3 regions of the Enterobacter cloacae complex sp. HYC003_NIDB genome follow, and region 1 is predicted to be linked to each of the others. Evidence: predicted binding sites of a transcription regulator. Region 1 holds the regulator's gene; each other region holds the start of a gene.
What was found. The regulator PurR, encoded in region 1, represses purine synthesis genes. The targets are predictions, from matches to a motif close to CANGCAAACGTTTGCNTG.
Positions count from the first base shown of each region.

Region 2: pyrC (dihydroorotase) is a predicted target of PurR. The motif match lies at 3,954-3,971, and genes of this name have one in related genera.
Region 3: purL (phosphoribosylformylglycinamidine synthase) is a predicted target of PurR. The motif match lies at 7,583-7,600, and genes of this name have one in related genera.

Region 1 is NZ_CP114220.1:2,817,591-2,827,460, forward strand. Features, by position in the region: gene O1722_RS13400 (C40 family peptidase) at 1-438, shown strand, start outside; gene sodB (superoxide dismutase [Fe]) at 561-1,142, shown strand; gene O1722_RS13410 (MFS transporter) at 1,180-2,346, opposite strand; gene cydH (cytochrome bd-I oxidase subunit CydH) at 2,508-2,597, opposite strand; gene purR (HTH-type transcriptional repressor PurR) at 2,895-3,920, shown strand; gene punR (DNA-binding transcriptional activator PunR) at 3,938-4,849, opposite strand; gene punC (purine nucleoside transporter PunC) at 4,962-6,161, shown strand; gene cfa (cyclopropane fatty acyl phospholipid synthase) at 6,460-7,608, shown strand; gene O1722_RS13440 (riboflavin synthase) at 7,640-8,281, opposite strand; gene mdtK (MdtK family multidrug efflux MATE transporter) at 8,507-9,870, shown strand, end outside.
Region 2 is NZ_CP114220.1:3,037,906-3,047,775, forward strand. Features, by position in the region: gene O1722_RS14535 (Gfo/Idh/MocA family protein) at 1-554, opposite strand, end outside; gene O1722_RS14540 (YceH family protein) at 557-1,207, opposite strand; gene rimJ (ribosomal protein S5-alanine N-acetyltransferase) at 1,217-1,801, opposite strand; gene mdtH (multidrug efflux MFS transporter MdtH) at 2,038-3,246, shown strand; gene O1722_RS14555 (lipoprotein) at 3,345-3,905, shown strand; gene pyrC (dihydroorotase) at 4,034-5,080, shown strand; gene dinI (DNA damage-inducible protein I) at 5,156-5,401, shown strand; gene bssS (biofilm formation regulator BssS) at 5,676-5,930, shown strand; gene solA (N-methyl-L-tryptophan oxidase) at 6,045-7,163, shown strand; gene O1722_RS14580 (YceO family protein) at 7,214-7,327, shown strand; gene O1722_RS14585 (cytochrome b) at 7,554-8,120, shown strand; gene O1722_RS14590 (YceI family protein) at 8,122-8,700, shown strand; gene trhO (oxygen-dependent tRNA uridine(34) hydroxylase TrhO) at 8,739-9,788, opposite strand.
Region 3 is NZ_CP114220.1:1,291,177-1,301,046, forward strand. Features, by position in the region: gene recO (DNA repair protein RecO) at 1-39, shown strand, start outside; gene pdxJ (pyridoxine 5'-phosphate synthase) at 115-846, shown strand; gene acpS (holo-ACP synthase) at 846-1,226, shown strand; gene O1722_RS06200 (YfhL family 4Fe-4S dicluster ferredoxin) at 1,223-1,483, opposite strand; gene O1722_RS06205 (MurR/RpiR family transcriptional regulator) at 1,540-2,388, opposite strand; gene murQ (N-acetylmuramic acid 6-phosphate etherase) at 2,507-3,403, shown strand; gene O1722_RS06215 (PTS transporter subunit EIIC) at 3,413-4,777, shown strand; gene yfhb (phosphatidylglycerophosphatase C) at 4,781-5,416, shown strand; gene tadA (tRNA adenosine(34) deaminase TadA) at 5,441-5,980, shown strand; gene mltF (membrane-bound lytic murein transglycosylase MltF) at 5,868-7,418, opposite strand; gene purL (phosphoribosylformylglycinamidine synthase) at 7,686-9,870, shown strand, end outside.

The DNA of each region.
Region 1 (9,870 bases):
ACGAAGCTGGCTGACGTGCATAAAGCGCGTATGCAGAAAGCGCAAAAAACGGCGATGAACAAACTGATGGGGCAAATAGGTAAACCGTATCGCTGGGGTGGCACCTCTCCGCGCACCGGTTTTGACTGTAGTGGGCTGGTTTATTATGCCTATAAAGATCTGGTGAAGTTTCGCATTCCACGCACCGCCAATGAGATGTACCATCTGCGCGACGCCGCGCCTGTAAACCGTGGCGAACTGCAAAATGGCGACCTGGTGTTCTTCCGCACCCAGGGACGCGGTACGGCCGATCACGTTGGGGTGTATGTGGGTAACGGTAAATTTATCCAGTCACCGCGCAGCGGTCAGGACATTCAGATCACCTCTCTCAGCGAAGATTATTGGGTGCGCCACTATGTGGGTGCGCGCCGCGTGATGACGCCAAAAACCATTCGCTAAACCCTGCCCTGCCGCCTCCATGGCAGGGTAAGTTCCTCTTTTGCATACCCTTTCAATTTGCTATTCTGTCCTTGTTGTCTGTAGGGTTATTGGCAACGTATAAAACTATAAGGAGAGAAGCAATGTCGTTCGAATTACCTGCACTACCGTATGCAAAAGACGCCCTGGCCCCGCATATTTCCGCGGAAACCCTGGAGTACCATTACGGCAAGCATCACCAGACCTATGTCACCAACCTGAACAATCTGATCAAGGGCACCGATTTTGAAGGCAAAACGCTGGAAGAGATCGTGCGCAGTTCAGACGGCGGCGTATTCAACAACGCCGCACAGGTGTGGAACCACACCTTCTACTGGCACTGCCTGGCCCCAAACGCAGGCGGAGAACCTACCGGTGAGCTGGCGGTAGCGATTAACGCCGCGTTCGGCAGTTTCGCGGATTTTAAAGCGAAGTTTACTGACGCAGCCGTTAAAAACTTTGGCTCCGGCTGGACCTGGCTGGTAAAAGAGGCTGATGGCAAACTGGCTATCGTTTCCACTTCTAATGCGGGTACCCCTCTTACCACCAGCGCCACGCCGCTGATGACCGTGGACGTATGGGAACACGCCTATTACATTGATTACCGTAATGCGCGCCCGAACTACCTGGAACACTTCTGGGCACTGGTTAACTGGGAATTTGTTGCGAAGAACTTCGCCGCGTAAGAGACACGCAGAAGGGGCAGCCCTTCTGCGTTTTTGTTTATTCCGCCGTACACACCGCTTCAGGCTGTTTACGACCAGACATCATCACCAGCAGCAGGCCGAGTGCAGCAATGATCGCCCCCATCACCGGCACAAAGCTGTAACCCAAACCACCTGAGATCACCGCCCCGCCCGCTGCGGCACCCAGCGCATTGCCCAGGTTAAACGCACCGATATTCACCGACGAAGAGAGCCCCGGCGCTTCGTGCGCAACGCGCATTACGCGCATCTGCAACGGTGGCACCACGGCAAAGGTTGCGGCGCCCCAAACCACCATGGCAATCGCGGCACCCACTTCGTTACGCGCCAGCCACGGAATCGCCACCATGATGACAATCAGCAGCGTTAAAAAACCTTTCAGTGTTCCACTGACGGAGCGGTCGGCAAATTTCCCGCCGAGATAGTTGCCAATCGAGAACCCGACACCAATTAGCACCAGCATCGCGGTAACAAAGAGTGGCGTTGCGTGGGTAATGTCGTGCAGCACCGGGGAGATATAGGTGTAGAGCGTAAACATCGCCCCGGCCCCCAGTACCGTGGTAAGCAGCGCGGACAACACCTGAGGACGCATCAGCACCGCCAGCTCTTTACGTACTTCCGGACGTTCTCCCGCACTTCCTTTCGGCAGTGAGAAGAACAGCGCAACCATCGCGACCACGCCCAGTCCGGCGGTTGCGAGGAAAGACATACGCCAGCCGATGGCTTCTCCCAGCCAGGTGGCAGCGGGAACGCCGCCGATATTAGCGATGGTGAGGCCCATGAACATAGTGGCTACCGCGCTGGCCTGCTTATGTTTTGGCACCACGCTGGCGGCAACAACCGAGCCCAGTCCGAAGAAGGCGCCATGGTTGAGGCTGGTCAGAATGCGCGAAAGCATCAGAGTGGTGTAATCGGGCGAAATTGCGGAAAGCACATTTCCGAGAGTGAAAATCGCCATCAGGAAAATCAGCGCATTGCGGCGAGCGCGGTGGGAAAGCAGCAGCGTCATCAGCGGCGCGCCCACCATCACGCCAATCGCGTAGGCGCTAATTAACATACCGGCCGCAGGAATTGAGACGTCCACACCCCGGGCGATAACAGGCAATAACCCCATAGGGGAGAATTCAGTGGTGCCAATCCCAAAGGCGCCAATCGCCAGGGCCAGCAGGGGAAAATTGATTTTCATGAAGAGACTCCGGATACCGTGCCATAACCCGGCACAGAACTAAGAAGTCAAAAGCATGACATCAATCACAAAAAATGAGAAGTTAACATTTTGGCAAAAGATTTTTGCCGGAGAGGTAACAATAGCGGCAAGAGAGGGAGAAGGTTCTCCCCCCTCCTGAATCAGTGCAGCGCAGCGGTTAAACCACCCGCAACAATCAGGGCAAGAACAACAATGGTGGTAAACAGCGAAAACTTCAGATCGGTACTCATCAATTTTTCTCCTTTTATTCACCCTACGAAAAGTGAGCTTGCTCATTTTTACACAGTTCAGGTCAAAAATCTTCCAGGATTTAAGCGGATATCCACTTTACCTCTTCCCCTTTTCATCAAGATAGGACAAAATTCCACGCTAAATTTATTAGCGTACCGGCCACTGACCCCCTCCTGACGTCCTGTGTCGTTTTCCCGGCGTGTCGCAACTCATGTTTGCGTGATAAGGGTGAGAGAAGGCAAACGTTTACCTTCAATTTTTTCAGGAGCTTAGGATATGGTCTGGAGTGACATTTAATGGCAACAATTAAAGACGTAGCAAAACGCGCAAACGTTTCCACCACAACCGTATCACATGTTATTAACAAAACGCGTTTCGTCGCTGAAGAGACGCGTAATGCCGTCTGGGCGGCAATCAAAGAACTGCACTACTCGCCAAGTGCCGTCGCCCGCAGCCTGAAGGTTAATCACACCAAATCGATTGGCCTGCTGGCCACCAGCAGTGAAGCGGCCTACTTTGCTGAAATCATCGAAGCCGTTGAAAAAAACTGCTTCCAGAAAGGCTATACCCTGATTCTGGGCAACGCGTGGAACAACATTGAAAAACAGCGCGCTTACCTGTCAATGATGGCGCAAAAGCGCGTCGACGGCCTGCTGGTAATGTGTTCTGAATACCCTGAGTCGGTCCTTTCCATGCTGGAAGAGTATCGCCACATTCCGATGGTGGTCATGGACTGGGGCGAAGCGCGCGCAGACTTCACCGACTCCGTAATTGATAACGCCTTTGAAGGCGGCTACATGGCGGGGCGTTATCTGGTAGAACGCGGTCATCGTGAAATTGGCGTGATCCCGGGTCCGCTGGAGCGTAACACCGGAGCTGGCCGTCTGGCCGGTTTCATGAAAGCGATGGAAGAGGCGCTGATCACCGTGCCGGAAAACTGGATTGTTCAGGGCGACTTCGAGCCGGAGTCGGGCTATCGCGCCATGCAGCAGATCGTCTCCCAGCCGCATCGCCCTACCGCGGTGTTCTGCGGCGGCGACATCATGGCGATGGGCGCGCTCTGCGCGGCGGATGAACTCGGCCTGCGCGTCCCGCAGGATATCTCGGTGATCGGCTATGACAACGTGCGCAACGCCCGCTTCTTTACCCCGGCGCTGACCACCATTCACCAGCCGAAAGATTCGCTGGGTGAAACGGCCTTCAACATGCTGCTGGACAGGATCGTCAACAAGCGTGAACAGTCCCAGTCCATTGAAGTTCACCCGCGCCTGATTGAACGCCGTTCCGTTGCGGACGGTCCGTTCCGCGACTACCGTCGTTAATCACTTTACGGGACCAGCTATGCTGGTTCCCGCAACCACTCCCGGTTCAGCGTTTCGCTGTCGCCCAGATAATCCAGCAGCCAGTCCATGGCGGGCGAGACGTCGTTTTGCTGCCACGTCAGACAGCACGCGGCATCCGGGAAGGGGTTTTCCAGCGTCAAGGCCACCCACTCTCCCGCATCGATGCGCGGGCGCGCAAAATGCACCGGCACCATGCCAACGCACAGCCCCGCGCTCAGACAGGTGGCCGACGACTCCCAGTCCGGCGCGACCACGCGGCGCTGATTATCCAGCAGCCAGGTAATGCGCTTGGGCAGCGAGCGGGAGGTATCTTCCAGCACCAGCGAGGGCCAGTTGCGTAAGGTGTCATCGCTCAGCGGACCTTCCTGCGCCGCCAGCGGGTGATCGCGCGCGACCACGCAGGTCCAGCTCAGCATGCCCATGTCGCGAAACGCGTAGCGCCCCCCAACCGGGATCGCCTGGGTTGCACCAATCGCCATCTCCGCCCTGCCGTCCGCCAGCGCATCCCAGACGCCGTTGAACACTTCCTGCGAAACACGCAGTTCGACGTCGGAAAAATGACGATAGAAATCGACGATCATCTGCCGGGTCCGCTCCGGCTTAACGATGTTATCCACCGCGATAGCGAGATGCCCGCGCCAGCCGTTGGCGATCTGCTGGCACTGCTCACGGGTGATCTGCATTTTTTTGATAACAGACCGCCCTTCCTTCAAAAACCACGCTCCGGCAGGCGTGAGCTCCACGTCGCGATGGCGCCGCTCGAACAGCGGGACCGCCAGCCACGCTTCCAGCTGGCGCACCGTATAGCTGATAGCCGAGGGAACGCGATGCAGCTCCTGGGCGGCACCGGTAAAGCTGCCGTTACGCGCCACGGCATCAACCACTTCAAGGGAATAATCTGACCACATCTTTAGCCTGCAAATTTTTTGAATGCACCCGCCAAATATTAGCGTTTCACAAGCCGCTTTGCACTCCCTACACTCTGCGCCAACGTACACCTGCCTCCTCAGGAGAAAAAAAGTGCAACCCAGGAAAGGATTTTTAGTCTGGCTCGGCGGCTTAAGCGTGCTGGGCTTTTTGGCGACCGATATGTATCTGCCCGCGTTCGCCGCGATGCAGGAAGATTTGCAAACCCCTGCCGCCGCCATCAGCGCCAGTTTAAGTTTGTTCCTCGCTGGCTTTGCTTTTGCGCAATTGCTGTGGGGGCCGCTCTCGGATCGTTTTGGCCGTAAGCCCGTCCTGTTGTTGGGGCTGGCGATTTTTGCCGTAGGCTGTCTGGGCATGATGTGGGTCCGCGATGCCGCCTGGCTGCTGGCGCTGCGCTTTATTCAGGCGGTCGGTGTCTGCGCCGCTGCGGTCACCTGGCAGGCGCTGGTGACCGATTACTACCCCGCCTCGCGCACTAACCGCATATTCGCCACTATTATGCCGCTGGTCGGCCTGTCGCCGGCGCTTGCCCCGTTACTGGGCAGCTGGATCCTCGCGCATTTCGACTGGCAGGCTATTTTCGCCACGCTCTTTGCTATTACGCTGGTCCTGATGCTGCCTGCTTTCGGGCTTAAACCTGCGCATAAAAAAGAGACGCATCCGGACGCAAAGCCCATCACCTTTACCTCTTTACTGCGGTCGAAAGCCTATCGCGGTAACGTGCTGATTTATGCTGCCTGCTCTGCCAGCTTCTTTGCCTGGCTGACCGGTTCGCCGTTCATTCTGCATGACATGGGCTACAGCCCGGCGGCTATCGGCCTGAGCTATGTACCACAGACCATCGCCTTCCTGGTGGGTGGCTATGGCTGTCGCGCCGCGCTGCAAAAATGGGAAGGCCAACAGATGCTGCCCTGGCTGCTGGTGCTGTATGCCCTAAGCGTGATTGCGACCTGGGCTGTCGGCTTTATTCCCGGCGCCGGGCTTGCAGAAATTTTGATTCCGTTCTGCGTCATGGCGATCGCTAACGGGGCTATCTACCCTATCGTTGTAGCCCAGGCGTTGCGTCCATTCCCGCAGGCGACAGGCCGCGCTGCCGCGCTGCAAAATACCCTGCAACTTGGCCTGTGCTTCCTGGCAAGTCTCGTGGTCTCTGCGTTGATTGCAACCCCGCTGCTCACCACCACCAGCGTGATGCTGGTCACCGTTGCGCTGGCGGGATTGGGCTATCGCATGCAGTCCTCAGCCCATCGCGAGCAGAGTGAAAACGCGCAGACAGAAACGTCGCACGCCTGATTGCGCGGGAAACTATGTTAAATACCAGTGATTAGGTTGCTAACAATTTTCTGTTGAATCACCAAATTTTGCGGCCTATACTAAATTTGGTTCGATTAAATACGATAAATATTAAGTGTTAACGGGAGCCGGAGCGCTCCCGTTTTACCATGGAAGGCATTTCGGCAAGGGTTATCTCCCTTCCTCTGTTCTACGTCGGATATTAGCCTCGCGGGCATTTACCGTGAGATTTCTCACAAACCAAAAAAGCGTCTACGCTGTTTTAAGGTTCTGATCACAGCAAGGTGATGGAGAAGCTATGAGTTCATCGTGTATAGAAGAAGTCAGCGTTCCGGACGATAACTGGTCCCGGATCGTCAGTGAACTGTTGGGACGTGCGGGCATTACGATTAATGGCTCATCCCCCTCCGATCCCCAGATAAAGCATCCCGATTTTTTCAAACGCGTGTTACAGGAGGGGTCGTTAGGGCTGGGTGAAAGCTATATGGACGGCTGGTGGGAGTGTGAGCGGCTGGATATGTTCTTCTCCAGCGTATTACGCGCCGGTCTTGAAAAACAGCTCCCTCGTCATTTCAAAGATACCTTACGCATTGCCTCCGCCCGCCTGTTCAATCTGCAAAGTAAAAAACGGGCGTGGATCGTCGGTAAAGAGCATTACGACCTGGGCAACGATCTGTTCAGCCGTATGCTCGATCCTTTAATGCAGTACTCCTGCGGATACTGGAAAAAAGCGACGACCCTGGAAGAGGCGCAGCAGGACAAGCTGCAACTGATCTGCGATAAATTGCAGTTACAGCCCGGTATGCGTGTGCTGGACATCGGCTGTGGCTGGGGTGGTCTTGCCTGGTTTATGGCGAAAAATTACGGCGTCAGCGTAGCCGGCGTCACGATTTCCGCTGAACAGCAGAAGATGGCGCAGGAACGCTGTCTGGGTCTGGATGTTGATATTCGGCTTCAGGACTACCGCGACCTGAACGAGCAGTTCGATCGCATTGTTTCCGTAGGTATGTTCGAGCACGTGGGGCCGAAGAACTACAAGACTTACTTCGAGGTCGCCGATCGTAACCTGAAGCCTGAGGGAATTTTCCTGCTACACACCATCGGCTCTAAACGCACCGATAACAATGTGGATCCCTGGATCAACAAATATATCTTCCCGAATGGCTGTTTACCCTCTGTTCGCCAGATTGCGAACGCCAGCGAACCGCATTTTATTGTGGAAGACTGGCATAACTTCGGCGCAGATTACGACACCACCCTGATGGCCTGGCATGAACGTTTCCAGGCTGCATGGCCTGAAATCGCCGACAACTATTCGGAACGATTCAAACGGATGTTTAGCTATTATCTGAATGCCTGTGCGGGCGCGTTCCGTGCGCGGGATATACAGCTTTGGCAGGTGGTGTTTAGTCGTGGGATTGAGCACGGTTTGCGTGTGGCTCGCTGAAAAAATAACCCCGGTTAACCGGGGTTATTTTTTATTCTTCTTCCACGGTTTTTATTATCGCCGCCTCTTTCGCCGCCAGTACGCGCTCAACGGTATCCACGACCGCCTGGGTCTGGGGATCAATTTCGATATTTACGCGCTGCCCCAGTTTTTTTGCGCCAAGCGTAGTACGTTGCAGCGTTTCAGGAATTAAATGCACGCAAAAACGCGTTGGCGTCACTTCACCGACGGTCAGACTAATCCCATCGATGCCAATAAATCCTTTATACAGGATGTATTTCATTAATGACGGATCCTGCACCTTAAACCAGATTTGACGGTTATTTTCCGAGGTCACGATTTTCGCCACTTCTGCGGTGGTCATAATATGGCCCGACATCAGATGCCCGCCAATCTCATCGCTGAATTTCGCCGCGCGTTCAACGTTGACGATATCTCCCACCACAAGCTCACCCAGGTTAGTGATACGCAGCGTCTCTTTCATTAAATCAAAGCTAATCTGGTTACCGTTAATTTCGGTCACCGTCAGGCAGCAGCCGTTATGCGCTATCGACGCCCCGGTTTCAATGCCGTCGAGCATATATTCAGGCAGCTCAACTACGTGAGTGCGGAAATTCGGTTTTTCATCAATGGACACCACTTTGGCAGTGCCCTGCACAATACCAGTAAACATGCTTACAGCTCCTGTTCATTCCGAACGGCGATGACACCGTATAATCCCACCACAATAACAGTTGAAAAAACAGGTTGCCAGTGATGCGCAATTTCTGGCGATTTTTTCACTAGATAATTAGTTAAACCCCGCTACAATAGCTGGCATCCCTCTGTTTTTTCTTCTTGCTGCCAGTAACGGCGGCCTTTTTAGTCTCTCAAATAACTACAATACAAAGGTGTTCACGTGCAGAAGTATATGATCGAAGCGCGTCAGTTATTGGCACTGGCCATACCGGTGATCGTCGCGCAGGTAGCCCAAACCGCAATGGGATTTGTGGATACGGTAATGGCCGGTGGTTACAGCGCCACCGATATGGCCGCCGTGGCGATCGGAACCTCAATCTGGCTTCCGGCCATTCTTTTTGGTCACGGCCTGCTGCTGGCGCTGACGCCCGTTATCGCTCAGCTTAACGGCTCCGGTCGACGCGACCGCGTGGCCCATCAGGTGCGCCAGGGCTTCTGGCTGGCCGGGGGTGTCTCCGTCCTGATTATGATCGTCCTGTGGAACGCCGGGTATATTATTCGCGCCATGCATAATATCGACCCGGCGCTGGCGGATAAGGCGGTCGGTTATCTGCGCGCCCTGCTCTGGGGCGCGCCCGGCTATCTGTTCTTCCAGGTGGCACGTAACCAGTGTGAAGGGCTGGCAAAAACCAAGCCGGGCATGGTGATGGGCTTTATCGGCTTGCTGGTGAACATTCCCGTGAACTATATCTTCATTTACGGTCATTTTGGCATGCCGGAACTCGGCGGCGTGGGCTGCGGCGTGGCAACGGCTGCGGTGTACTGGGTGATGTTCGGCTGTATGCTCACCTACATTAAACATGCGCGATCCATGCGTGACATTCGTAACGACACCTCGTTCAGCGCACCTGACTGGACGCTCATGACCCGTCTCATTCAGCTGGGGTTACCCATTGCGCTGGCGCTGTTCTTCGAAGTGACGCTGTTTGCCGTCGTCGCCCTGCTGGTCTCGCCGTTAGGGATTATTGATGTCGCAGGACACCAGATCGCCCTGAACTTCAGCTCTTTGATGTTCGTCCTGCCGATGTCCCTGGCTGCCGCGGTGACGATTCGCGTGGGCTTCCGTCTGGGGCAAGGCTCGACGCTGGACGCGCAAACGGCAGCCCGCACCGGCCTCGGCGTCGGCGTCTGCATGGCAGTCTGTACCGCGCTCTTTACCGTGCTGTTGCGTGAGCAAATTGCCCTGCTCTATAACGACAACCCGGAGGTAGTGACCCTGGCCTCGCATCTGATGCTGCTGGCGGCCATTTATCAGATCTCTGACTCCATCCAGGTGATTGGCAGCGGCGTGCTGCGTGGGTATAAAGATACGCGTTCCATCTTCTTTATCACCTTTATCGCTTACTGGGTGCTGGGTCTGCCGTGCGGGTACATTCTGGCGCTCACGGATCTGGTGGTGGATCGCATGGGGCCAGCCGGATTCTGGATGGGCTTTATCATCGGCTTAACGTCTGCGGCCATTATGATGATGCTGCGTATGCGCTTCCTGCAACGTCAGCCGTCTGCGGTAATTTTGCAGCGCGC
Region 2 (9,870 bases), 220 kb from region 1:
CCGCTTTGCAGCTGGGCTTTTCCGTTACTCAGCCACAGGGCCGTATCCACGACGTGGAGATAATCATCCAGCAGCGTGAAGCGCAGGTCGTTAGGCCCCACGCTGTCGGTACGGTGCTTATCCATACGCAGAGAGGCGAACGAGCCGGACTGCGCTTTAAGCTGCTGATAGAGCGGCGCAAAACGGCGGTTGAAGCCGACCATCAGCGTCAGCTTTTTACGCGCGGCCAGCTCAATCAGTCGCTCAGCATCCTGTACATTTTCCGCCAGGGGTTTATCCACGCAGACGTGAACGCCTGCGTTCAGCAACTCGCTCACCATCTGGTAGTGCGTCGCGGTTGAGGTATGCACAAATACCGCATCACATTCACGGGCTAAATCCTGTAGCGAACCGGCATAAGGGATGCGCCAGGTTTTGCAGATGCGCTCTGCTTTCTCGCGGGTGGGCGACCACGCCCCTTGCAGCGTCCAGTCGGACGCGGCGCCTAAAACGGGCAGCCAGGCTTTTTGCGCGATCCCTCCCAGCCCCACAACACCAATGCGTAATGTTGTCACGATTAATCTCCCAGATGTGCGAGTAACGCATCCAGACGCTGCTTCAGCCCGGCAACCTCGTCTTCCAGGGCCGCCACGCGCGCGTTCAGGCTGTCGTTTGATGCTGGCGTGTCGGATTCTACGGCCAGCGCAGAGGGCTCAACGTCGCCGCTAAACAGGTGCATGTAGCGGCTTTCACGCTTGCCCGGCTCGCGGGGCAGACGCACCACGTAAGGACCGTCCTCGCGTGAGGCCAGCCCCTCCAGCGTCTGTTCAACGTCCTGCATATCCTGAAACTCATGCATGCGGGAGGCGCGTGTGCGCAGTTCACCCGGCGTCTGCGCTCCGCGCAGCAGCAGCGTGGTGATCACTGCCACTTCTGCGGCGCTGAGTTTTAAATCGCCAAATTCGGAATTACAAAAGCGCTGTTCATATTTAGTGACGCGATTACCGAAGCCGCTGACGGTGCGCAGGTAGTGGCGCTTCACCAGCTCGTCAAGGGTATCCTGCACCTCGTGCTCGCCAAGGTTCATCACCGGCTCACGGTTCGTCTTCTGGTTGCAGGCCATCGTGACGGCATTCACGGACAGAGGATACTGTTCCGGCGTGGTGACCTGCTTTTCCAGAAGGCAGCCGACCACGCGCGCTTCGGCGCCATTTAACTGATATTTCATTTTTTCTCCTTAACGACCCGCGGTCCACTCCTGCGTGGTGAGCGCGGTGAGCACATGGTCCCGCCACTCGCCGTCAATCAGCAGATAATCTTTGGCATAGCCCTCTTTCTCAAACCCCAGGCGGGCCAGCAGATCGCCGCTGCGCTTATTGTGCGGCATGTAGTTGGCCATAATGCGATGGATATGTTGCGTGCGCTGCATGTAGCGAATCGCCGCCGTCAGCGCCTCAAACATGAGCCCCTGCCCCTGCCATTTCTGACCGATGGAATACCCGAGGTAACAGGCGTGAAACGACCCGCGTACCACGTTTGAAAAATTGGCAATGCCAACGATCTCTTTCTCTTCCGGATCGAGAAGCGCGAAATAAAACGCACTTCCCTGTTTATGAAATTCCGCAATCATACTGAGGCGCGCCTGCCAGCCAGAGGGGTAGCAGTGGCTCTCGTCCCGAACGGGTTCCCAGGGTTTTAAAAACTGGCGATTCTCGGCGTAATAATCCGCCAGACGCCAGGCATCACGCTCATGCACCAGACGAACGACCAGCCTGTCCGTCGTCAGACGCACTTTTGGCACATTACTGCGATAGCCAAACATCGTTACCACTCCTTCCCGTCGCTTCTGCTCTGCCTGTTAGCTTTACTATACCTGCGCCTGTGCCTTCTGTGAAAACAGTGACATACCATTTTGATCGCTTTTCACATTTTTCGATGAGAACTCTCTATCAAAGCACCTTTTTGATAAAAAAATATTGTCGCCAGCGGGTATGGGAAAAAGCCCGGCGACACCGCAGAATGTTAGCGTGCTCACCTTTTATTTTCCCTGGAGGGAAAATGTCCCGCGTATCACAGGCCAGGAGCCTGGGTAAATATTTCCTGCTCGTCGATAACATGCTGGTCGTGCTCGGCTTTTTTGTCGTTTTTCCGCTTATATCGATTCGTTTTGTCGATCAAATGGGCTGGGCGGCATTGATGGTCGGGATCGCGCTGGGTCTACGCCAGTTTGTACAACAGGGTCTGGGCGTGTTTGGCGGCGCAATAGCCGACCGCTTCGGCGCGAAACCGATGATCGTCACCGGCATGCTGTTACGTGCGGCGGGATTCGCCACCATGGCAATCGCTCATGAACCCTGGCTGCTGTGGTTCTCCTGTTTCCTTTCCGGGATTGGCGGCACCCTTTTCGACCCACCGCGTACCGCGCTGGTGGTTAAGCTTATCCGTCCGCAACACCGGGGGCGCTTCTTCTCCATTTTGATGATGCAGGACAGCGCTGGCGCGGTGGTGGGCGCCCTGCTGGGAAGCTGGCTGCTGCAATACGATTTCCGCCTGGTCTGCGCCACCGGCGCGGTGTTGTTTATTCTCTGCGCGCTGTTTAACGGTCTGTTTCTGCCCGCGTGGAAGCTGTCGACGGTGAAGGCGCCTGTGCGGGAAGGGCTTGACCGCGTGCTGAGCGATAAACGCTTCGTCACCTATGTGTTAACCCTGACCGGCTACTACATGCTCGCCGTGCAGGTCATGCTGATGCTGCCCATTATGGTTAACGATATTGCCGGCACGCCGGCAGCGGTGAAATGGATGTATGCCATTGAGGCCTGCCTCTCTCTGACGCTGCTCTATCCGATTGCCCGCTGGAGCGAGCGCCGTTTCCGGCTTGAGCACCGTCTGATGGCCGGGCTGTTGCTGATGACGCTGAGCATGATGCCCATCGGCCTGGTGAGTTCGCTTCAGCAACTGTTTATGCTCATCTGCACCTTCTATATTGGTTCAATCATTGCCGAGCCAGCCCGTGAAACGCTGAGCGCGTCACTTGCCGACGCCCGGGCCCGCGGCAGCTACATGGGCTTCAGCCGTCTCGGGCTGGCGCTTGGCGGCGCACTGGGTTACACCGGTGGCGGCTGGCTGTTTGATGCCGGAAAAGCGCTCCATCAGCCGGAGCTGCCGTGGGTCATGCTCGGCATGGTCGGCTTTATGACGCTGATTGCCCTCTGGTGGCAGTTCAGTGATAAACGCAGCACCCGCGGGATGCTGGAGCCTGGCGCCTGACCCCTTTCATTATCAGTTTTTTCTGCTGGTTTCTGTTGGATCACCCTGACATACTGGCGTATCAGGACAGATGCGCCGATTTTATGTTGAGGAACGCCATGAAAAAGATCGTTATTGCCGCTGCGTTAATTGTCAGTGGTCTGCTGGTGGGATGTAACCAGCTTACGCAGTACACCGTCAGTGAGCAGGAAATTAATCAGGCGCTGGAAAAACATAATAACTTTTCAAAAGATATCGGCGTGCCCGGCCTTGCGGATGCGCATATCGTCCTGACAAATCTCGCCAGCCAGATTGGGCGCGAGGAGCCTAACAAAGTCACCCTTTCCGGCGATGCCAGCCTCGATATGACCTCGCTCTTCGGCAATCAGAAAGCGGATATCAAGCTGAAGCTCAAGGCGCTGCCGGTCTTTAATAAAGAGAAAGGGGCAATATTCCTGCAAGAGATGGAAATCGTCGATGCGGTTGTGACGCCGGATAAAATGAAACCGGTGCTGCAAACGCTGATGCCGTATCTCAACCAGTCGTTGCAGAACTACTTTAACCAACAGCCTGCCTATGTTCTGAGCGAAGACAAGAGCAAAGGCGAATCTCTGGCGAAAAAATATGCCAAAGGGATAGAGGTGAAACCGGGTGAAATCATCATCCCTTTCACCGACTAAACACTCCGGGCGCTCAGGCGCCCGTTTTTTTTAACGGAATAGTGTGCAAACGAAAACGTTTCCGCTTATGATTTGTGTCCGGCAAAAACAGCCCTCTTATGACTGATCTCTTTCAAGCCGGAGCTTCCATGACTGTACAATCCCAGGTTCTCAAAATCCGCCGCCCAGACGACTGGCATATCCATCTTCGTGATGGCGACATGCTGAAAACCGTCGTGCCGTATACCAGCGAAATTTATGGCCGTGCGATTGTTATGCCTAACCTGGTTCCGCCAGTCACTACCGTCGAGGCCGCGATTGCCTATCGCCAGCGTATCCTTGACGCCGTTCCGGCCGGACACGATTTTACCCCATTGATGACCTGCTACCTGACGGACTCGCTGGATCCGAATGAAGTTGAGCGCGGGTTTAACGAAGGTGTGTTCACCGCCGCGAAGCTCTACCCGGCGAATGCCACCACCAACTCCAGCCATGGGGTGACCAGCATTGACGCCATCATGCCCGTTCTGGAGCGTATGCAAAAACTGGGCATGCCGCTGCTGGTGCACGGGGAAGTGACCCACGCTGACATTGATATTTTCGATCGCGAAGCACGTTTTATCGAAACGGTCATGGAGCCGCTGCGCCAGCGTCTTCCAGGGCTGAAAGTGGTGTTTGAACACATTACGACTAAAGATGCCGCAGAGTACGTCCGCGACGGTAACGAGCTGATCGCTGCCACCATCACCCCTCAGCACCTGATGTTTAACCGTAACCACATGCTGGTGGGCGGCGTTCGCCCACATCTGTATTGTCTGCCGATCCTCAAGCGCAACATCCACCAGCAGGCGCTACGTGAGCTGGTCGCCAGCGGCTTCCCGCGCGCGTTCCTCGGCACGGATTCCGCCCCGCATGCCCGTCACCGTAAAGAGGCGAGCTGCGGCTGTGCAGGCTGTTTTAACGCCCCGACCGCCCTGGCAAGTTACGCAACCGTGTTTGAAGAGATGAATGCGTTAGACCATTTCGAAGCCTTCTGCTCCCTTAACGGCCCGCGTTTCTACGGTCTGCCGGTTAATGACACGTTCATTGAGCTGGAGCGCAAAGAAAGCCAGGTTGAAGCGTCGATTGCGCTCACCGACGATACGCTGATCCCCTTCCTGGCCGGTGAAACCGTAAACTGGACGGTAAAACGCTAAAAAAATCGCGCCCCCCTGTTGTCAAACCGACAATATAACTGTATAAATAAACAGTATATTGCACAGGGGGCATTTATGCGTATCGAAGTCACCATAGCCAAATCCACCGTCCTGCCTGCTGGCGCACTCGACGCTCTGGCGGGTGAACTATCCCGACGTATTAACAGCACTTTTCCTGAAAACGATGGCGCCGTAACGGTACGTTATGCGACAGCAAACCATCTTTCCGTCATCGGCGGCGCGAAAGAAGACAAAGAACGCATCAGCGAAATTTTGCAGGAAACATGGGAAAGCGCCGACGACTGGTTCATCACTGATTAAAATTTGCTCCCTCATTGTGTTTTTTTGCCGGGTCGCCCCGGCTTTTTTTCGTTTCGTCTCCTGAAAGTTCAAAATATTTCAGCATCTTCTTAGAAAATCGTGAACAAGATGGCGTTTTATTGTTCGAACAATCCTAAAAAGCATAAAAATGTGTTGCTACCCGTTTATTTTTTCCTTCTGAACCCTTATTAATTGATATACTGAAATTGCTTTCAGAAAAACATGCATTGAACCTCAAAGTCGTTGTCTTCTAACACGCATTAAGGGGGTTATAATGGAAAAGAATAGTGAAGTCATCCAGACCCATCCGCTTGTTGGCTGGGATATCAGCACCGTAGACAGCTACGATGCGCTGATGCTGCGTTTGCACTACCAGACCCCAAATCAGCAAAACCGTGATGAAGCGGAAGTTGGACAGACGCTGTGGCTTACAACAGACGTCGCCCGTCAGTTTATCTCTATTTTAGAAGCAGGCATCGCAAAAATAGAATCTGGCGACTATCAGGAAAATGAGTATAAACGGCATTGACCTTATACCCCTTTTCACTCAACAGGCACCCTCGCGGTGCCTTATTTATTTCGCTCTTGTATAAGCCCGCTTAGTTAATTACTCTGCTAACAAAGCGTTAGTAAAGAGAAGCCTATGAAATACGATTTAATCATTATCGGAAGCGGCTCCGTAGGATCTGCCGCCGGTTATTACGCCACGCAGGCGGGTCTGAAAGTGCTGATGATTGACGCCCACCTTCCCCCCCACTCTGAAGGAAGCCATCACGGCGATACCCGTCTGATCCGTCACGCTTATGGTGAAGGTGAACGTTATGTACCGCTGGTGCTTCGGGCTCAGACGCTGTGGGATGAGCTGGCCGCCCTCACCGAAGATCGCATTTTTGAGCGCACCGGGGTCGTTAACCTGGGGCCAGCCAGCTCCACGTTTCTGGCGACCGTCGAGGAGAGCGCGAAAGCCTACCGCCTGGACGTCGAGCGTCTGGATGCAAACGGCATCATGGCGCGCTGGCCGGAAATTTCTGTTCCTGAAGACTACATTGGATTGTTTGAAGCCAATTCCGGGGTACTGCACAGCGAAACGGCCATTAAGACCTGGATTGATCTCGCCGCCAAAGCGGGCTGCGCACAGTTGTTCAACTGTCCGGTCACGGGCATCACCCACCATGCAGAGGGTTCAACCGTCACCACCTCTGAAGGTGAATATACCGCCACGCGTCTGCTGGTGAGTGCGGGAACGTGGGTGACGAAACTGCTGCCGGACCTGCCCATCCAGCCGGTGCGAAAAGTCTTCTCCTGGTTCCAGTCTGACGGGCGTTACAGCAGTCAGAACAAATTCCCGGCGTTTACAGGCGAGTTACCCAATGGCGACCAGTTCTACGGTTTTCCCTCGGAAAAAGACGCGCTCAAGATTGGCAAACATAACGGCGGGCAGGTAATTTCCTCTGCGGAAGAACGCAAGCCGTACGGCGCTTATCCGCAGGATGGTTCCGAAGCCTTCACGTTCCTGCGTAATATCCTGCCGGGCGTAGGCGGGTTGCTTTACGGCGCAGCGTGCACCTACGACAACACCCCGGATGAAGATTTTATCATCGACACCCTGCCGGGACACGATAACACCCTGCTCGTAACCGGGCTCAGCGGTCACGGGTTTAAATTTGCCTCTGTGTTAGGTGAAATCGCCGCCCAGTTTGCGCAGGGGATCGCGCCTTCGTTTGATCTCAAGCCCTTCGCGCTCTCGCGCTTTAACCGATAATACCTCTACAGGCTCCGAATAACCGGGGCCTGTTTAGCGAGAGGGGCATGATGCGCAGACTGGTGAATTACCTTATCAATAACATCCGCGAGCATTTCATGCTCTACATTGTTCTTTGGTCGCTGCTGGCGATCATTGACGTTATCTATATTGTATTCTTCTGAAAATCCTCGCTGACGTTTATTGACACTCCTTTAAATTTATTTAACTTATATTTTTTAAAAAACGTCACCTCAAATTTATTGAACGAAGCGATTGAAATACATTGCGGAAACACATTCAAATTCGCTGAAATAAATTAAATAAAAAACATTATTCATTTTTTTCAGTTGCATTATTTATTTAACCCGTCCATTTTTATTGCTCAGTCATTTGAGAACGGAAATTCATATGCAATGGCGTAACTCCTCCCGTCGCTACGGAATAATATCCATGTGTTTACACTGGCTTTTTGCACTTGCCGTCTATGCCATGTTTGGTCTTGGCCTCTGGATGGTGACATTAAGCTATTATGACGGTTGGTATCATCAGGCCCCCGAATTGCACAAAAGCATTGGGGTTCTGCTGATGATGGGTCTGGTTTTTCGCGTGATCTGGCGACATATCTCTCCGCCCCCTCCAGCGCCCAAAAGCCATGGCCGACTTACCCGCATAAGCGCTGTTGGCGCACATATCGCACTCTATGCCCTGCTGTTCGCCATTCTGATCAGCGGCTATCTCATTTCCACCGCAGACGGTAAACCGATCAGCGTGTTTGGGCTTTTTGACGTCCCAGCCACGCTGGCTGACGCCGGTTCACAGGCTGACACCGCAGGTGTGGTTCATCTGTGGCTGGCATGGAGCGTGGTGATCCTGTCTGTCCTGCATGGCCTTGCGGCCCTGAAACACCACTTTATTGATAAAGACGATACGCTGAAGCGCATGCTTGGCCGTTCGTCAGTTGACTCTGGAGCATAAAATGAAAAAACGCCTGTTGGGTATCGCATTAGGTTCGCTGCTATTTACCACCGGTTCGGCCATTGCCGCTGACTATAAAATTGATAAGGAGGGCCAGCATGCCTTTGTCAATTTCCGTATTCAGCATCTGGGTTACAGCTGGTTATATGGCACATTCAATGATTTCGATGGCACATTTACTTTCGACGAGAAAAACCCTGCTGCCGATAAAGTGAACGTCACCATTAATACCAACAGCGTCGACACTAATCACGCCGAGCGTGATAAACATCTGCGCAGCGCTGAATTTCTGAACGTGGGCAAATTCCCGCAAGCTACTTTCGCGTCGACAGAGGTGAAGAAAGACGGTGATAAGCTCGCTATTGCCGGTAATCTGACGCTGAACGGCGTAACAAAACCGGTCACACTGGATGCCAAATTAATTGGACAGGGCGACGATCCGTGGGGTGGCAAACGTGCTGGATTTGAAGCCGCAGGCAAAATTCATCTAAAAGATTTTAATATCACCACGGATTTAGGCCCGGCATCGCAGGATGTTGAGTTGATTATTTCGGTGGAAGGCGTTCAGCAGAAGTCATAAAACAGGCCCGGCAGGCTTTCGCGCCGCCGGGCAGTGTTTTACTCCGGGTCCGGAATACCCAGTTTGGTATTCAGTCGGCCCCGGGATTTATTAAAGATCTTATTCCCGTTCTCGCGTCCGGCACGGCGACGACGTTGCTCTTCTTCAGGCAAGATACTCTCTTCACTGCACAGCTCGCTACAGCAGCCATTAAACTTCTCGGCACATGCAGGGCACTGAATAAACAGCAGATGACACCCGTCGTTTTTGCAGTTGGTATGCGTATCGCACGGCGTACCGCACTGGTGGCAGTGCGCGATAACGTCCTCTGAAATTCGCTCGCCCATACGCTCGTCAAACACAAAGTTCTTACCGATAAAACGCACCGGTAAACCCTGCTCACGGGCGCGACGGGCATACTCAATGATCCCACCCTCAATGTGCCAGACTTTATTAAACCCGTTGTGCTTCATCCAGGCGCTGGCTTTTTCACAGCGGATCCCCCCGGTGCAGTACATAACGATCTTTTTGTCTTTATGCTCCTGCATCATCTCAACGGCTTTTGGCAGTTGCTCGCGGAAGGTGTCGGCAGGAATTTCCATCGCATTCTCGAAGTGCCCCACTTCATATTCATAGTGGTTACGCATATCAATGAACACCGCATCCGGATCGTCGAGCATCGCGTTCACTTCAGCGGCCTTCAGGTACTCCCCCACATTAGCGGCATTGAAGCTCGGATCGTCAATGCCATCCGCCACAATACGCTCGCGCACCTTCATGCGCAGCACCCAGAATGATTTACCGTCATCATCCAGCGCAATGTTCAGGCGTAAGCCGTTAAGCGCCGGATCAAACCCGTAAAGGAGGTCGCGGAAGGCGCTGACCTTGCTTTCCGGCACGCTGATCTGCGCGTTAATCCCCTCACGCGCCAGATAGACGCGACCAAACACGTTCAGGGCGGTAAAAGCCTGGTAAAGCGCATCGCGGGTCGCCTGGGGATCATCAATGGTGAAATACTTATAGAAAGAGATCGTTGTGCGCGGTTCGGTTTCGGCCAACATACGCGCTTTCAACATCTCATTCGAAACGCGGTTGTGTAACACTGGCATGGTGTACAAGTCCTGCAATCGTTGAGAATTAAAAATCGGTCGGCATGATATAGCAAACAAAGACAATTTACATCCACACAAT
Region 3 (9,870 bases), 1.5 Mb from region 1:
AGCCGCGAATTATTCAGGCAGTTTATGCCGAAACGCTAATGTTTTACCCCTCACCCCAGCCCTCTCCCGGAGGGGGAGGGAGAAGGTAAATGAACAAAAATACCGAGGATTGTCATGGCTGAATTACTGTTAGGCGTCAACATCGATCACATCGCCACGTTACGTAATGCACGCGGTACCGCGTATCCCGATCCGGTTCAGGCGGCGTTTATCGCTGAGCAGGCTGGCGCCGACGGCATTACCGTTCACCTGCGTGAAGATCGTCGCCACATCACCGACCGGGACGTGCGCATCCTGCGTCAGACGCTGGACACCCGCATGAATCTGGAGATGGCGGTCACCGAAGAGATGCTGGCGATTGCCTGCGAGACCAAACCGCATTTTTGCTGCCTGGTGCCGGAAAAGCGTCAGGAAGTGACCACCGAAGGCGGTCTGGATGTGGCCGGGCAGCTCGACAAAATGCGCGATGCCTGCAAACGCCTGGCGGATGCCGGTATCCTGGTTTCTCTGTTTATCGACGCCGATTTCACCCAGATTAAAGCCGCTGCCGACGTGGGTGCGCCGTATATTGAAATTCACACCGGCTGCTATGCCGATGCCGAAAACGATGCAGCGCAGGCGAAAGAGCTGGAGCGAATCGCCAAAGCGGCAACCTACGCCGCGAGCCTGGGACTGAAGGTTAACGCCGGTCACGGCCTGACCTATCACAACGTAAAAGCCATCGCTGCCCTGCCGGAAATGCACGAGCTGAACATCGGCCACGCCATCATTGGCCGCGCGGTGATGAGCGGTCTTAAAGAAGCGGTTTCCGAGATGAAGCGCCTGATGCTGGAAGCGCGTCAGTAATGGCTATTCTGGGCTTAGGCACCGACATCGTTGAAATAGCCCGCATTGAAGCGGTGATCGCCCGGAGCGGCGATCGCCTCGCAAGACGCGTGCTGAGCGATAACGAATGGGCTATCTGGGAGGCGCATCAACAGCCGGTGCGCTTTCTGGCAAAGCGTTTCGCGGTAAAAGAGGCGGCGGCGAAAGCGTTCGGCACGGGCATTCGTAACGGCCTGGCGTTTAACCAGTTTGAAGTGTTTAACGATGAGCTGGGTAAGCCACGTCTACGTTTATGGGGCGAGGCGCTTAAGCTGGCGGAAAAGCTGGGCGTGGCGCACATGCACGTAACGCTTGCCGATGAACGCCACTACGCCTGTGCGACGGTGATCATCGAGAGTTAAATTTTGTCCGCATGGTGCATCAGGACAAACTTATCCCACAGCTGTTCTTCGTTCTCGACGTGTGCCGGATCTTTTAAGATCGTATTGGGAATGGGGCACACCTTCTGGCAGGTCGGCGTCTCATAGTGGCCGATGCATTCGGTGCAGCGGTCGCTGTTAATCTCATAAATGCTGTCGCCCATCGAAATCGCCTCGTTCGGGCATTCGGGTTCGCACATATCGCAGTTGATGCATTTTTTGGTGATTAACAGCGCCATCAGGAAATTCTCAGAAACATCACAAACAGGGCGGGCATTATACGCTCATTCGTTGTTCAGACCAGTTTTTTTACCAGCTCTTCGCTGTGACGAATACGCTCTGGCGCACGCTCCAGATCCTGCTGAACCAGCGCCATAAACAGCAGGTCCGTCAGCATCATCTGCGCACTCGTCGACGAAATCGCCGCACTGCGAGTGGCCTGTTCCTCGGCAATGGTATACAGACAGCGGGTGGCCCGTTGCTGGAGCGCATTCGGGCTGAAGCCAGTAATCGCCAGAATTTTTCCTCCTACGCGCAGGGCTTCGTCGGTAGCCATATTAATTTCACGACGCTCGCCGGAATAGGAGATGGCCAGCAGTAAATCGTCAGGATCCATGGCCTGCACGGTCGCCAGCAGCGCGTGCATATCCTGTTCAACGATGGCGTTATAGCCGATTTTTGTCAGCTTCCAGCCAAAGTTACGCGCAACCAGTCCGGAGGCGCCGATCCCGGTCAATACAATACGCCGCGCGTCGCGAAGCATGGCTACGCTTTCCAGCAGCTTCTCTTCCGTGTTCACATCCAGCGTGGCATGCATTGCCGCCACGTTCTCTTTGATCAGCTTTTCGCCGACCAGACGCATCGGATCGTCGCCGCGGATCTGGTTATGCACCGGCATTGACTGCGGATTAGGGTTGCTTACCAGTGCTTCACTGATCGCCAGTTTTAGCGCCGGAAAGCCTTTATAGCCTATCTTCTGGGCAAATTTCACCACGCTCGACTGGCTCACCCCGGCTTCGCCTGCCAGCTGCTGGGAGCTGAGGTGTCGCGCGCGATCGGGCTGGGAAAGTAAATAATCCGCCAGCTTTTTGTCACTCTGGGCAAACCCTGCGTAGCGCTGGCGAATACGAATTAAACAGTTCATACGGTCTCCTGGCGAAAATGTGATTACCCGCGCAAATACGAATTTTGCTCGCCTGAATGAATTTTATATTCCATTATAGTGCGTTTATTATGAATTAAAAATTCCAGAGGTAAATAACATGAATCTAGGCTCTCTTGTTTCTGAAATGCGTAACCCGCAAACCATGGATCTTGATGCACTGTCCACGCTGGAGCTGGTAAACCGCTTTAATCAACAGGATACCCTCGTCGCGCTGGCAGTCAAAGAGACATTGCCCGAGGTGGCGAAAGCCGTAGACGCCGCTGCCGACTCTCTGAAAGCAGGAGGACGCATTATTTACATGGGGGCGGGTACCAGTGGGCGACTCGGTGTGCTGGATGCCTCAGAATGTCCCCCGACCTTTGGCGTTCCGCACGGTCTGGTCGTTGGCCTGATTGCCGGTGGCCCCGGCGCGCTGCTGAAAGCGGTGGAAGGGGCAGAAGACAATAAACAGCTTGGGGAAGACGATCTCAGGGCGCTGAACCTGACCGCGCAGGATCTGGTCGTCGGGCTGGCGGCTTCTGGTCGTACGCCGTACGTCATTGGTGGGCTGGAATACGCCAGACAGACGGGATGTACCACGGTGGCCATCTCTTGTAACCCGGGTTCGCCGATTGCGCAGGTGGCCGCCATTGCCATCTCTCCGGTCGTCGGGCCGGAAGCGCTCACCGGCTCCACGCGCCTGAAATCGGGAACCGCGCAGAAGCTGGTGCTCAATATGATCTCCACCGGCGCGATGGTGAAATTCGGCAAGGTCTACCAAAACCTGATGGTGGATATGCAGGCCACCAACGTCAAGTTGGTGGACAGAGCCTGCCGCATGGTGATAGAGGCGACAGGGGCAGGTCGGGAAGAGGCGGAAGCGGTACTCAAACAGACCGATTACGACGTCAAACCCGCCATTCTGATGATATTAACCGGGCTGGATGCAGCCGCGGCCAGAGCCAGGCTCGAAGCCCATCACGGGTTTTTACGGGCGGCATTAGAACACCAATAAGAGGCGTGTATGGACAAAACAGCAGCGCTCGCCAGCGACATCCTGCTTGGGATCGGTGGGGAAAAAAATATTCAGCGTCTGGAAAACTGCATGACGCGTGTACGCGTCGAGGTGCACAACGACGAAAAGCTTGATTTAACGCGCCTGAAGCAGCTCCCCGGCGTGAGCGGGTACGTTAAACAGGGGCAACAGCACCAGCTGATTGTCGGTCCGGGCAAAGCGGCGCAGGTGGTTGATGCCATGCGCGCCCTGATGACGGGCAGTGAAACGGCTCCCGCCTTTGACGACGCGGAACACACCAAAGCGCAGGCGAAAGCCAAATACAAAGCCCCCATGAGCGATGCGCTGCGCCAGCTGGCAAACGTCTTTATTCCTCTGATCCCGGCGTTTATCGCATCGGGGCTGATCACCGGGATTATCAATATCCTCAAGCGTCCGGATATTGTCGGGAATTTCGCCACCCAGTATCCGAACCTGCTGGGTATTCTGGCGATTTTCGGCAGCGCGGTGTTTGCCATCATGAACATTCTGGTGGGGGTAAACACGGCCAAAGTGTTCGGCGGCTCGCTGGCGATGGGCGGCGTAATGGCGGGTATCCTCTCCAGCCCGCAGCTGGCGCAGATTACGCTGTTTGGCGAGGCGCTTCAGCCAGGCCGCGGTGGGGTGATTGCCGTGCTGCTGGTGGTCATTCTGATGTGCTGGATCGAGAAAAAGCTGCGCGCGTTGCTGCCAGGCTCGATTGAGCTGATCCTCAACCCGCTGCTGACCACATTGATTACCGGGAGCGTGGCGATTGTGGCGCTGCAACCGTTAGGCGGCGCGATCTCTGAAGCCATCGCCCACGGCGCGTCTCTGGCGATCGATCGCGGCGGGCTGCTGGTGGGGGCCGTGCTGTCCGGGACCTTCCTGCCGTTAGTGCTGACCGGTCTGCATCAGGGGCTGGTGCCGATCCACGTCGAACTGGTACAGGCGCACGGCTATAACGCACTGCTGCCGATCCTGTCGATGGCGGGCGTTGGGCAGGTCGGCGCGGCCATCGCGGTGCTGATGAAAACCCGCAACGCGCGTCTGAAAAAGGTCATTAAAGGGGCGCTGCCGGTCGGGTTACTCGGTATCGGCGAACCGTTGATTTTCGGCGTGACCTTGCCGCTGGGTAAGCCGTTCCTGGCCGCCTGCCTCGGTGGCGCGGTGGGCGGGGCGTTAATCAGCTACTGGAAAGTGGCGACCGTCATTACCTTCGGGATCTCCGGTTTACCGCTGGCATTAACCATCGTGACCGGAAAAGTGATGCTCTATCTGTTAGGCTATCTGGTAGCGGTGATCGCCGGGTTCCTGTTTACCTGGCTGTTAGGATTCAACGACCCAGAGGAGTAAGGTTTGGCCAGTCACGAGCGTCGCGTTGTCTTTTTTGATCTGGATGGAACGCTGCATCAGCAGGATATGTTCGGCACCTTTATGCGCTACCTGCTGCGGCGCCAGCCCCTTAACGCGTTGCTGGTATTACCCCTGTTACCCGTTATTGGTATCGCGCTGCTGGTGAAAGGCCGTGCAGCGCGCTGGCCGATGAGCCTGCTGCTCTGGGGATGCACGTTTGGTCATAGCGAAGCGCGCCTTAAGCAGCTCGAACAGGATTTTGCGCACTGGTTTCGCGGGCACGTCGCCGCGTTTCCCGTGGTACAGGCGCGCCTGACCAGCTATCTCGACGCCAACGATGCCGATATCTGGCTGATTACCGGCTCCCCGCAGACGCTGGTGGAGCATGTCTATTTTGATACGCCCTGGCTGCCGCGCGTGAATCTTATCGCGACACAAATCGCGCGCGGCTACGGCGGCTGGGTGCTGACTATGCGCTGCCTCGGACATGAAAAAGTGGTGCAGCTGGAGAAACGCATCGGTACGCCGCTGCGTCTGTACAGCGGCTACAGCGACAGCAAGCAGGACAACCCGCTGCTCTATTTTTGCCAGCACCGCTGGCGCGTCACGCCTCTGGGCGAACTTCAGCAACTCGAATAGTCTTATCTGTACCGGCTGTGTATAATGCCGCCCGCTTTTCGACTGGAGTATCAGCCCTTGTCCAACCCTGAACACAATCATGAATACTGGATGCGCCATGCGCTGGCGCTGGCTCAGCGCGCCTGGGACGAGGGCGAAGTGCCCGTGGGCGCGGTACTGGTCCATAACAATCAGGTGATTGGGGAAGGGTGGAACCGTCCGATTGGCCGTCACGATCCTACCGCGCATGCTGAAATTATGGCGCTGCGTCAGGGCGGACTGGTGCTGCAAAACTATCGTCTGCTTGATACCACCCTGTATGTCACCCTTGAGCCGTGCGTAATGTGCTCCGGGGCGATGGTGCACAGCCGAATCGGTACGCTGGTGTTTGGCGCGCGGGATGAAAAGACGGGCGCTGCTGGTTCACTGATGGACGTACTTGGGCATCCGGGGATGAACCACCAGGTGAAAACTATCGGCGGGGTACTTGCACCAGAATGTTCGGGTCTGTTAAGTGACTTTTTTCGAATGCGTCGGCAGCAGAAAAAGCAACAAAAGGCAGAATTGAAACCGCAGGATGATTAAGCTCGTCCGGTGCGACCACCGGATAGCTTTCAGCCAGCTGTTGCGCCTCGGCCGCCTCTTTTTCTTTCTCCAGCAGATATCCCACCAGGCTTATCTGGTACTTACGAATATTTTCCACGTAGGCATACGCTTCATGCCCGCGCGCATAGCCGTACGTCAGCTTCTGGTACCACTGTTTCTGGCTAAGCAGCGGCAGGCGCTGTTTTACATCTGACCAGCTGTCCGGGTTACCTTTGGTTTTCGCCGTCAGCGCCCGCGCGTCGAGCATGTGCGCATAACCCATGTTATAGGCGGCCAGCGCAAACCAGATCCGCTCCCCTTCCGGGACCGTCTCCGGCACTTTCGCCATCATATCCTGTAAATACTGCGCGCCGCCGCTGATGCTCTGTTCCGCATCGGTCCGGTCGCTGATGCCGAGGCTCTGGGCGGTATTTTTGGTCAGCATCATCAACCCGCGCACGCCCGTGGGGGAGGTGGCCTGAGCATCCCAGTGCGATTCCTGGTAGGAAATCGCCGCCAGCAGCTTCCAGTCAATCTCCTGGGCGTACTTCTCAAACAGCGGTTGCAGATCCGGCAGCACGCTGTCCACCGCGCGCAGGAAGGTGCGGGTGTCAACGTAATCAAAATCGTCTCCGTGACCGAGATATTTCTCTTCCAGGCGCGCCAGGGTGCCGTCTTCATTGATGGAATTAAAGAAATCGAGCATAGCCGCAGAGACGGTTTGATCGTCGTCCAGCTGGGTAAACCAGGTCACCGGCTGTTCGTCGGTCACATCCAGCGCCACGGCAATTTCAGGATGAACGCGCTGGAAAAGGCTGATCGCCACCGAATCAGCAATGGTATAGGCCAGCTTTTTATCTTTTACCTGCTCCAGTAATTCGGTCGTGCCGAGTTTAGGATCGACCGTCCAGCTGAGGTTCGGGTATTTTTTCTCTTTCAACGCCCGCAGATCGTCAATCACCACATGGCCTGGCGCAATGGTCAATTGCTGGTCGGTGATGTCGGCCAGTGAGCGCGGGCGCAGGCTACCCACACGATAAACCACCTGCTGCGACACGGAGTAATAGGTCGGGCCCGGCTGATAGTTTTTGCTGCGTTCGCTGTTGTACACCAGACCTGCGGCGAGAATATCGGCACGGTCATGGTCCAAATCATCAAACAGCTGGTTGATGTTCTGCCGCACGGTAACTTTCAGCTTCACGCCCAGATAGTCCGCAAACAGCTGTGCCAGTTCGTAATCAAGACCGATAGTTTTACCGTTGATATCGTCGTAAATAAGCGGGGAGGAGAGGGTACTGACGCGCAACTCCCCCCGCTCCTGAATGGCGGCGATACGGTTTTCGGCCTTGCCGAACCAGGGGATAGACGGCCAGAGGGCCACTGCCAGCAGCAACGTAACAATGCCGATGAGCAGATAATTAATCTTTAATTTTTTCAATTAGTTAATTCTCTGCGACGCCGGTTGCCTCAGTGTGCTGTAGTCATGTTAAGAATAGAGTTTGCCATTGATTGAGCGGCATTTTGCGCAAAGTAGCGCCAGTTGGCAACCAATTAGAGAGACAGGTCACATCTATTGTTAAACATAAAGGATGATTTTATTTCGACGCAAACGGTTTCGTCGGCGCTCAGGATTCTCTATAATGACGCCCGTTTTCCCCCCTTGCGCACACTGTAAGCGCCCCGGCGCTTCGAAGACGAGAGACTTATGATGGAAATTCTGCGTGGTTCGCCTGCACTGTCTGCCTTCCGTATTAACAAACTGCTGGCACGTTTTCAGGCGGCCGACCTTCCGGTAAGCAATATTTACGCTGAGTATGTCCATTTTGCTGACCTGAACGCCCCCCTGAATGCAGAGGAGCGCGTACAGCTGGAACGCCTGCTTAAATATGGCCCAAGCCTGAGCAGCCATACGCCGACCGGCAAATTAATCCTCGCCACGCCACGCCCTGGCACCATCTCCCCCTGGTCTTCCAAAGCCACCGACATCGCTCACAACTGCGGCCTGAGCCAGATTAACCGTCTGGAGCGCGGTGTGGCGTACTATGTGGAAGCGTCAACCCTGAGCGACGCGCAGTGGCAGGTGGTTGCCGCAGAGCTGCACGACCGCATGATGGAGAGCGTGTTTGATTCTCTGGATGATGCGCAGAAACTGTTCTCCCACCATCAGCCTGCGCCGGTACAGAGCGTGGATCTGCTGGGGCAGGGGCGTCAGGCGCTGATCGACGCAAACCTGCGTCTTGGTCTGGCGCTCGCAGAAGATGAAATCGACTACCTTCAGGATGCATTCGTTAAGCTGAATCGCAACCCGAACGACATCGAACTGTATATGTTCGCGCAGGCCAACTCCGAGCACTGCCGCCACAAGATTTTCAACGCCGACTGGATTATCGACGGCGAACAGCAGCCGAAGTCGCTGTTCAAAATGATCAAAAACACCATGGAGCAAACCCCTGATCATGTGCTGTCTGCTTATAAAGACAACGCCGCGGTGATGGAAGGTTCCGAGGTGGGCCGCTTCTTCGCCGACCGTGAAGCAGGGCGCTATGACTTCCACCAGGAGCCTGCGCATATCCTGATGAAAGTGGAAACCCACAACCACCCGACGGCCATTTCTCCGTGGCCGGGGGCGGCGACCGGCTCCGGCGGTGAAATCCGTGACGAAGGTGCGACCGGTCGCGGCGCGAAACCAAAAGCGGGTCTGGTCGGTTTCTCCGTTTCCAACCTGCGTATTCCGGGCTTTGAGCAGCCGTGGGAAGAAGACTTCGGCAAGCCAGAGCGCATTGTCACCGCGCTGGATATCATGACCGAAGGCCCGCTGGGCGGCGCGGCGTTCAACAACGAATTTGGTCGTCCGGCGCTGAACGGTTACTTCCGTACCTACGAAGAGAAAGTGGACAGCCACAACGGCGAAGAGCTGCGCGGCTACCACAAACCGATCATGCTGGCGGGCGGGATTGGCAACATTCGCGCCGATCACGTGCAGAAAGGCGAGATCGTCGTCGGCGCGAAGCTGATCGTGCTCGGCGGCCCGGCAATGAACATCGGTCTGGGCGGCGGGGCAGCCTCGTCTATGGCTTCCGGCCAGTCTGATGCGGATCTCGACTTCGCGTCCGTGCAGCGCGACAACCCGGAAATGGAGCGCCGTTGTCAGGAAGTGATCGACCGCTGCTGGCAGCTCGGCGACGCCAACCCGATTCTGTTCATCCACGACGTGGGCGCGGGCGGCCTGTCCAACGCTATGCCTGAGCTGGTGAGCGACGGCGGTCGCGGCGGACGCTTCAACCTGCGCGATATCCTGAGCGATGAGCCGGGCATGAGCCCGCTGGAAATCTGGTGTAACGAATCCCAGGAGCGCTACGTGCTGGCGGTTGCCGCCGATCAGCTGCCGCTGTTTGACGAGCTGTGCCGCCGCGAGCGCGCGCCGTATGCGGTCATCGGTGAAGCGACCGAAGAGCAGCACCTTTCCTTAAGCGACACCCACTTTGACAACCAGCCGATCGATCTGCCGCTGGACGTGCTGCTCGGCAAAACGCCGAAGATGACCCGCGACGTGCAGACTCGCAAAGCGGCGGGCAAAGCGCTGGATCGCCAGGGCATCACCGTGGCAGAAGCGGTTAACCGCGTGCTGCACCTGCCTGCCGTGGCAGAGAAAACCTTCCTGGTCACCATCGGCGACCGTACCGTGACCGGTATGGTGTCGCGCGATCAGATGGTCGGCCCGTGGCAGATCCCGGTCGCTAACTGCGCCGTGACCACCGCGAGCCTCGACAGCTACTACGGCGAAGCGATGGCACTGGGCGAACGCACGCCAGTGGCGCTGCTGGACTTCGCCGCTTCTGCCCGTCTGGCGGTCGGTGAAGCGCTGACCAACATCGCCGCGACGCAGATTG